Linked DNA regions of Stratiformator vulcanicus. The protein of the gene in region 1 interacts with the protein of each later gene in a pairwise test. Links are inferred from orthologs where the notes say so. Each region holds a gene or a part of one and is shown in the gene's direction. Other genes may lie near its edges.

The links.
Region 2: the proteins of rho (region 1) and nusG interact in binary tests that used the Escherichia coli proteins (3 or more experiments, as listed by UniProt). The link is inferred for Stratiformator vulcanicus from one-to-one orthologs.

What each region holds. Positions count from the first base shown.
Region 1 is NZ_CP036268.1:4,596,418-4,601,184, forward strand. Bases 1-2,843 are described here. They hold rho (transcription termination factor Rho), read left to right. Parts: upstream 1-638; coding sequence 639-2,048; downstream 2,049-2,843. Other genes in these bases: coaE (dephospho-CoA kinase), read left to right, coding at 1-454; Pan189_RS18275 (hypothetical protein), read left to right, coding at 2,053-2,475; Pan189_RS18280 (DUF4058 family protein), read left to right, coding at 2,779-2,843. In the rest of the region: more of Pan189_RS18280, read left to right, coding at 2,844-3,546; ribH (6,7-dimethyl-8-ribityllumazine synthase), read left to right, coding at 3,543-4,064; transcription antitermination factor NusB, read left to right, coding at 4,237-4,656; Pan189_RS18295 (PilZ domain-containing protein), read right to left, coding at 4,669-4,767. UniProt on the Escherichia coli protein: Facilitates transcription termination by a mechanism that involves Rho binding to the nascent RNA, activation of Rho's RNA-dependent ATPase activity, and release of the mRNA from the DNA template.
Region 2 is NZ_CP036268.1:2,187,184-2,191,358, forward strand. Bases 484-3,290 are described here. They hold nusG (transcription termination/antitermination protein NusG), read left to right. Parts: upstream 484-1,460; coding sequence 1,461-2,120; downstream 2,121-3,290. Other genes in these bases: rpmG (50S ribosomal protein L33), read left to right, coding at 484-573; secE (preprotein translocase subunit SecE), read left to right, coding at 791-1,228; rplK (50S ribosomal protein L11), read left to right, coding at 2,210-2,635; rplA (50S ribosomal protein L1), read left to right, coding at 2,716-3,290. In the rest of the region: tuf (elongation factor Tu), read left to right, coding at 1-317; more of rpmG, read left to right, coding at 418-483; more of rplA, read left to right, coding at 3,291-3,420; rplJ (50S ribosomal protein L10), read left to right, coding at 3,518-4,057; rplL (50S ribosomal protein L7/L12), read left to right, coding at 4,162-4,175. UniProt on the Escherichia coli protein: Part of the processive rRNA transcription and antitermination complex (rrnTAC). The complex forms an RNA-chaperone ring around the RNA exit tunnel of RNA polymerase (RNAP).

The sequences.
Region 1 (4,767 bases):
TGACGGAACACAACAAGTGGACCGGTCGGCTTTGGGCCGCGTGGTGTTCAACGAGAGGGAAGAAGCGAAGCGATATCGGAAGCAATTAGAGGCAATCGTTCATCCGGTCATCCGCGAACGGATCGGCGATCAAATCGCCGCATTGAGTCGGCAGCCCCATCCGCCGTCGATGATTGTGATTGATGCCGCGGTAATGTTGGAGACGGGATGGAGCCGGAATTGTGACCGGATCGTCTTTGTCGACGCGACCGAACAAATTCGAAAGCAGCGGGTCAAAACGAATAGAGACTGGACCGAAGACGAGTGGCGGCGACGGGAGCAAAACCAGTGGCCGCTGGACCGAAAAAGAGACGCAGCCGATATCGTTATCTCCAACAACGGAGAATTATCGCACGCCGTTGATGAACTGGAGCGCAAGCTCGAACTGGCTGCATGCGGGCCTGCCGAAATTTGATCTCACCCGAAGCTGACGCGATGTCGGCGAATCCAACTAACTCCGACTAACTGCGAATCGACGACTGAAAGAATTCGACTGCCCGTTCCGCGGATTTTCTTCCGTTTCGGCGGGTCGTCCCTTTCCGACAATTCACCCTTCCCAATCGGCCGTTCTAACCGGCCCCAACCTCTGGCAATTCACAATGAGCCGACCGACACGCCCCGCATCGACCGACACTGCGACCACCTCCGCGAGTGTCGCCGAGGAACCGACCGTCTCTTTTCCGGAGACCGCCGACCCGTCGATCGCCAACCCCGCCGACGCGCGTTACGAGCAAATCAAGCACGGCGAAATTCACATCGCGCAGTTGCAACGCTGTACGATGAAGGAACTGCTCGACTTGGCCCGTGCCGACGGCATCACCGAATACTCCGGTCTGAAGAAGCAGGATCTGATTTTTAAGATCCTCAAAGAGCGGACCAAGATGAACGGACTGATGTTCGGCGAGGGAACGCTGGAGATCCTGCCGGACGGGTTCGGGTTTTTGCGCAGCCCCGACTATCACTACCTGCCCTGCCCTGACGACATTTACGTCTCGCCGAGCCAGATTCGTCGCTTCGGTTTACGCACCGGCGCGACCGTGGCCGGACAGATTCGTCCGCCCAAAGAAAATGAGCGCTACTTCGCGCTGCTGCGTGTCGAAGCGATCAACAACTCCGATCCCAACTCAATGTCGACACGGGTCCCGTTCGACGACCTCACGCCGCTGCACCCGAAAGATCGGCTGCGTCTCGCGGCCGATCCGGCGATGATCAGCACGCGGGTCGTCGACATGGTCGCCCCGATCGGGATGGGGCAGCGGGGCTTGATCGTTTCTCCCCCGCGGGCAGGCAAAACGATTTTGCTGCAGCAACTCGCGCAAGCGACGCTGCAGAATCATCCGGACGCCTACGTCATCGTGTTGCTGATCGACGAGCGGCCCGAAGAAGTGACCGACATGGAACGCCAGGTCAAAGGCCCCAATTGCGAGGTCATCAGCAGTACGTTCGACGAACCCCCGAGCCGGCACATTCAGGTCTCCGAAATGGTGATCGAAAAGGCCAAGCGGATGGTCGAAGCGGGCAGCGACGTGATCATTTTCCTCGATTCGATCACGCGACTGGCGCGAGCGTGGAACACGGAAGTGCCTCACTCCGGTAAGATCCTCTCCGGTGGTGTCGACGCGAATGCGCTGCAGCATCCGAAGCGATTCTTCGGCGCCGCCCGCGCCGTCGAGGAAGGGGGCAGCCTGACGATCGTCGCCACCGCACTGGTCGACACCGGCAGCCGGATGGACGAAGTGATCTTTGAAGAGTTCAAAGGCACCGGCAACACCGAACTGCACCTCGATCGCCGCATGGTAGAAAAACGCGTCTGGCCCGCGATCGACGTCAACAAATCGGGCACCCGCCGCGAAGAACTTCTGATGGATGAAGAAGAACTGCAGCGCGTCTGGATCCTTCGCAAAGTGCTCAACGACATGAACCCGGTCGAAGCGATGGAACTGCTGACAAGCCGGATGAAGCGGACAAAGACGAACGAAGAGTTTTTGCTGAGCATGAACTTAGGGTAGAGCGATGAAAACAATTGAAGACACGCAAATTACGGACCCCAGCTTTCGCTCGGTTGAAGGGATGGATGGCCTGCCGAGCGATGAATTGCGGCATGAGGCCGAGCGTGCGACAAGAATTTTAGCAGATGTTCTTGGCGAAGCTCGGCATGATGTGACCGGCCTCAAAGTCGACTTGGCAAAGGATACAGATATTGAGTGGTCGCACAGCCGTCGCGGATTGCGATTTCGCTTGATCTACAAAGAGAAGTCGGTCGCACTCACCATTCTCAACGCAAAATGTATGGCTGATCGAGAAATTTGGTGGCTCTTCCATGAGCAATGGGGAAAGTACCTCAGACAATGGTCACGAGATGCGCTCCACCGTCTGAACGTCGCGTTGCAGGAAATCGATGACGGTCGTCCAGACAACGGTGAGCCGGTGGAATGACGAACACGGAACTTATACGAGATGCCCGAGAAGCTATCGCAGCTCAGCAGTCCCGAATCGATCACCTTGTTCAAAGTCGCGACGAATTGCGCGAGGAAATTCGAGACTGTCTTCGCCGTGCATAGTTACTTGAGCGTGAGACAACTCGGCTCGCCGAGCAGATTAACTCAAGCGAGGAACGGCGCACCCGGATCGTCGGACGCCGTGACGCGCTCCTAGTGGCGATCATTGCCGCAGGTCCGACGGTCATTGGACAGATCGCCGCCACGTGGGCGAATGTCAGGTTCTTTGAAGGATGATGTAATGCCATCTCCATTTCCGGGCATGAATCCGTATTTAGAGAACTCGGAATTCTGGCACGATTTCCACGAGAGGTTCGTACCGAAGCTTGCGGAAGCCATCACGGCTGAGGTTCGCCCTGACTATTTCTGCAAGATCGACGAGCACGTCTACATTCACGAAATGTCCGCGCGAGAACGACTTATTGGCCGGTCAGATGTGTCCGTCAAAAGTGACGAGTGGAGTTCCCACGGAGATCAGACTGCCTCGACAACCGCACCGGCTCGAGGGCGCGTGAGCGAGTCGATCGATGTTGAACGTATCAATTTTATCGAGGTCCGGGATCGTTCAAATCGGGAAGTTGTGACGGTCGTGGAGTTGCTAAGCCCGTCGAACAAGTCGGGTGGTGATCGCAATCAATATTTGGCGAAGCGCCGCAGTTACTTCGAAAGCCGGGTTCATCTTGTCGAAATCGACCTATTGCGCGGCGGCCCGCGATTGCCGATCGATGAAACTCCCGACTGTGACTACTTAATTATGGTCAGTCGTTCGCCGATGCGACCGGAGGTTGAGCTGTGGCCGATTAACATAGACGAGCCGCTCCCGGTGATTCCAATACCGCTGCGAGACGGTCGTGACGAAGCAATCATCAACCTGCAAATTCAGTTTGAAGCTGTTTTCGAGGCAGCCGCGTACCAAGATTATATTTACGCCTCCAGCCCCGAACCGCCGCTTTCTGATGGGCAAAGACTTTGGGCCGAACAAACGCTTGAGCGCGACACGTTGAAATGAGTGACAACTCGACAAAGAAAGGCATAAAGCCTACCAAAATAAGTCTTTCCGAGGGCGCCCGATTCGCCGTCGTTGCGGCGCGGTGGAATGCGGAAATCACGGATGCCCTGCACGACGCGGCCGTGGAGACTCTTCAAGGGCAAGGCGTCCCCGATAACTTCATCGAGACGTATCGCGTTCCCGGAGCTTTCGAATTGCCGGCAGCCGCAGCCGCACTCTCGCGGCAAGATAGGTACGCCAATGGCGCCGGAGCGGTCATTTGCCTTGGTGCGGTGATCAAAGGCGATACCGAGCACGACCGGTTTATCAATCAGTCGGTCGCCGAAGCGTTGCAGCGAATCGCGGCGGAGCATCTGACGCCGGTCATGTTCGGCGTTCTGACCTGCAACACGATGGAGCAGGCCCGCGAACGGGCGGGTGGAGTTCACGGCAATAAAGGGGCCGAGGCCGCCTTGGCCGCGATCGAAATGGTGAGCGTGCTGCGGTCAATATGCTCGCCTTCGCAGCCCGATCAATGACCAAGCCGAACCTCTTTCCGCAATACAAGTCGGCGCAACTTCGGCGATTCGCCAAACTCCGCCCCTTGTCCGCACGTAGAATTCGTTAGACTGACATTCGCAGCCACGTCTGAAGCATGACCCTCGGCTGCCGATTTCTTGCCTCGTGAAGAGCCCGACCGGGCTCGTTGCTATGTCCCGCCGAACGAAAGCCCGCGAAGTCGCGGTGCAAATGCTTTATCAACTCGACCTCAACTCGGATGTCGCCATGCACGACGTCCGCGGAATGATCGAGGAACAGCTCGACGATGCCGACCTCAGCGCGTTTTCATGGCGCTTGTTCGTGGGCACGATGGAGTTCCGCGGGATCATTGACGAAAAACTCGCCGCTGCCGCGAACAACTGGTCAATCGACCGGATGGCTCCGACCGATCGCAACGTGCTTCGCCTGGGCGTGTTCGAACTGCTCAATACCGACACGCCGCCGCGGGTGGTGATTGACGAAGCCGTCGAAGTCGCCAAACGGTTCGGTTCCGAAAACTCCTCACAGTTCGTCAACGGCCTGCTCGACCGCTTGATTCCGCCCGAAAAACGGGCGGAACTGGACGGCTGAATTTCGCAGGCCCTACTCAGCCTGATCGACGCCCGGCAATCCGGGGCGAACGAATTTTCCGCCGCTCAGGAACATGCCGTTCTCGCAGGGCGAGCACCATTCGATCTGCAC
Region 2 (4,175 bases), 2.4 Mb from region 1 along the record:
GTCAGGTTCTGGCTGCTCCCAAGACGATCACGCCGCATACCAAGTTTACCGGCGAAATTTACTGTCTCAGCAAGGAAGAGGGCGGTCGCAAGACCCCGTTCTTCAGCGGTTACAGCCCGCAGTTCTATGTTCGAACGACTGACGTGACCGGCGAGGTCAAGTTGCTCGGCGGCGCAGAAATGTGCATGCCCGGCGATAACGTCGAAATCGAAGTGGAAATGCAAAAGCCCGTCGCGTTGACGGACGGCAGCCGCTTCGCAATTCGCGAAGGTGGCCGGACCGTCGGTTCGGGCGTCGTGACTAAGATTCTCGAGTAGAATTCGTTGTGGAATTGAACCGAGGCCCGTTCCGGTGAACCGGGGCGGGCCTTTCGGTATCTTTATTGAGCCCAGTGGTACACAGAGTCGGATTGAAGCGATGGCCCGAGAATACGTCTGGTTGCAATGCACTGAGAGCAACCATTTGAATTACCGCGTCGAAAAGGAAATGCGCGGGACCGAGCGGCTGGAGCTAAAGAAATACTGCAAGTTCTGCCGCAAGCACGTTCCGCACAAAGAGTCACGGAAGAAGTAGCGGTTAGCGGTTAGCGGTTAGCGGTTAGCGGTTAGCGGTTAGCGAAGCTAATGGCTGATCGCTGAGAGCTAATTGCTCGTTAGACGGGCGTAGCTCAATTGGCAGAGCAGCGGATTCCAAATCCGCAGGTTGGGAGTTCAAGTCTCTCCGCCCGTGTTTTTCATCAGGATGCGCGAAGTCGGCTTGCGATGCCGACGCTAAGGGATTTGAGGCCGAAATGGCGAAAGCGAAAGCGGTTGGATCAATCTGGTCCGCACTTCTATCCGCCAATCTTTATAAGCGGAATCAGGGCCGGCTTGTCCGTCAGGTGACGGTGCTCTCGTTGTGCGCCGTGATATTCATCGGGTGTTACATCCTGAGTCAGGGGCCTTTGGCCGATCGATTCGACGAGACTTGGATCAGCGTCGGGATTCCGACACTGCTTGCGGTGGTCGGGGCCTGGATTGCGTTTCGGGTGGTCAACTATCCGAAGTTCGCCGACTTTCTCGTGTCGGTCGAAGCCGAGATGGACAAGGTCAGTTGGCCGTCACGGGCCGAACTCTACCGGTCCACAATCGTCGTCATTGCCGTGATGTTTCTGCTCGCGGGGATGTTATTCCTGTACGACACGATTTGGCTCTGGCTATTCCGTGCCATCAACGTGGTCAAGTTTTGACCGACTGCTGACATCGCACGTATGGCGCTTATTTCGCGGTCGACGGGCGAATTGCGTCGAGGTATTCGGTACGGGTTTTCGGTTGCGAGCCGTATTTCCGTCGATCCGGTACAATTCGGCAGTCCCGGTCGGTTGAATTTCGAACGACTTTCGGCCAGCATGTCGAACTTTCCCCGCTCCGCACTGCGGAGGCGGTCTTGGCCGACCTTTTGCTGCCGGCGAAAAGATTCTGATGGATGAGACTCCAGACTCCGGAACGACCGACGAAGCTGCCGCCTTGCAAACCGAGGATGTGCAGACCGAGGTCGAACAATCCTCTGACTCCAGCGAGCCTTCCGGTTCGCCCGAGTCGGAAATGCAGTGGTACGTTTTGAAGGTGACCAGCAACCGTGAAAAAACGGTGAAGCAGGCGCTTGAGAAGCGGATCAAGCGTGAGGGTTTGGAAGAATTTTTCGGGGAGGTACTGATTCCGACTCGAAAGATTGTCGACTCCAAAGGCGGCAAGAAACGGACGCTCGAGGAAAAAGTTTTCCCGGGCTACATGATGATTCAGATGATCTTGAACGACGACTCTTGGTACCTCGTGCGGGACACCACGGGCGTCGGAGACTTCACCGGTGCGGTCGGCGAACCGACGCCGATGAGGCCGGAAGAAGTCGACCGAATGCTCGGTCGCAGGCGAGATGAAGAGAGCGGTGACGCTGAGCCGACGAAGGTCAAAATTGATTTCTCGGTCGGTGAGATCGTCAAGATTAAAGATGGCCCGTTCGAGAGCTTCGAGGGGACCATCGAAGGGGTCGACGACGTTCACGGGAAGGTCGTGGTCCTGATCGAAATTTTCGGGCGTCCTACGGAGACCGAACTCGACTACTGGCAGGTCGAGAAGGTCTGACGAGGCGCGCTATCTCAACAACGGGACGGCTTCGGCAGGGCTGTCCGGCACAGATGGCGGGACTACTGCCGGTCTATTGAAAGCTGATCATGGCGAAAGAAATTACAGGGCAGGTCAAAGTGCAGATCCCGGCCGGGCAGGCGACGCCCGCGCCGCCTGTCGGTACCGCGCTCGGTCCGCTGCAGGTCAACATCGGCCAGTTCGTGCAGCAGTTCAACGAGCGGACGCGGGAGATGTCCGGCACGACCGTGCCGGTCGTCATCACCGTTTATAAAGACAAGTCGTTCACGTTCGAGGTGAAGAGTCCGCCGGCGGCGGTGCTGCTTAAGCAGGCGGCTTCGATCGCCAAGGGGGCGGCCAATCCTCTTACGGATAAGGTTGGGACCGTCACAGACGCCCAGCTCGAAGAGATCGCGAAGACGAAGATGAGCGACCTCAATGCCGGGTCGATGGATGCCGCGAAGCGAGTCATCGCGGGGACGGCACGCAGCATGGGGATTCACGTCGTCGGCTGAGTCGGCGGCAGCTGAGTCGGCGGCAAAGGCGATAGTGGAACTTATTAAGACGCGTCACGGCAGAATCGGGTGTAGAAGAGATGGCGAAGACTTCCAAGAGAATGAAAAACCTGCGGCAGAAGGCCGAAGAGGTGGGCACCGTCTCCCTCGCCGATGCCGTCTCCGCTCTGCTGGGATTGCAGGGCCAACTTCCCAAGAACGTTCCGCCGGCGAAGCCTGATCAGGTGGTCGAATTGGCGGTTCGACTCGGGATCGACGCCAAGCAAGATGAGCAACGCGTCCGCGGGGCGATCGTGCTGCCGCACGGCATCGGCAAGTCGCAGCGGGTCATCGTTTTCGCGCAAGGTGACAACGTTGCGGTCGCTGAGGGGGCAGGGGCGGATAAGGTTGGCGGCAAGGAATTGGCCGACGAAATTAAGGGCGGTTGGCTCGACTTTGACGTCGCCATTGCCACTCCGGACATGATGGGCGTCGTCGGTCCGCTCGGTCGCGTGCTTGGCCCCCGCGGATTGATGCCGTCGCCCCGGGCAGGAACCGTCACGCCGAACGTCGCTGACGCCGTGCGCGAGTACAAGGCGGGTAAGGTCGAATTCAAAAACGACAAGGGCGGAGTCGTGCATTGCGTCATCGGACGTATGACGTTCGAGCCGGAGCAATTGGTCGGCAATGCCGAAGCCATTCTAAAGCATATCGAGTCAGCTAAGCCTTCGGCTCAAAAAGGCATCTATATGCGGAGCGTCACCGTGACCGCGACCCAGATGCCGGGGATTTCGGTCGCGCTATAGGCGGCCTGTTTCATGGTAATAAATATTCCTTCGCAAAATTGAGCTTGGGGCGGGTCGACCGAACCGGTTCTGTTCGACCAGCCTCTCGGAGAGAATGATGAGTAAAGTCATCAAAGGCATGATAATCGAGGATATCGTCGATCGCCTCGACGGCGCGACCGATTTGCTCGTCGTAGACAGTTCCGCCCTCGACGCGAACACGCAGAATTCGTGGCGAAGGTCTCTTCAGGAAAAAGAGATCAGCGCCCTTTCGGTGCGGAACACGCTGGCGCGGCGGGCGTTGGAGCGGGTCGGCGTCAGCGGGATTGATCCCGTGCTGGAAGGCCCGTCGACGCTCGTGTACGGCGGCCAGGATATTGTCGCCCTCTCGAAAGAGATCACGAAGTGGGCGAAAGATATCGAGAAGCTGCATATCAAAGGCGGCTCTGTCGAAGGGCAGTCGCTAGACGAAGCCGGCGTCGTGGCTCTGAGCAAGAGCCCGAGCCGGGAAGAAATTCTGTCGAAGATCTCAGGGCAGATTCTCTCTCCTGGAGCCAACCTCTCGGCGGCGATGCTCGGGATCGGCGGCACTCTGGCAGGTCAAATTAAACAGATTGCAGATAAAGACGACGCGGAAGGCGAGGCCGAAACGGCCTGAGCCGGCTGCGGCGAGACATTTTCAATCGTCGGGCGTGGGGCTCCGGCGGATGTTTTACTCGAAGGCTTCACCCGGAGCCCACTCAACACTAAGGGGAATTGACTATGGCGACTGACGC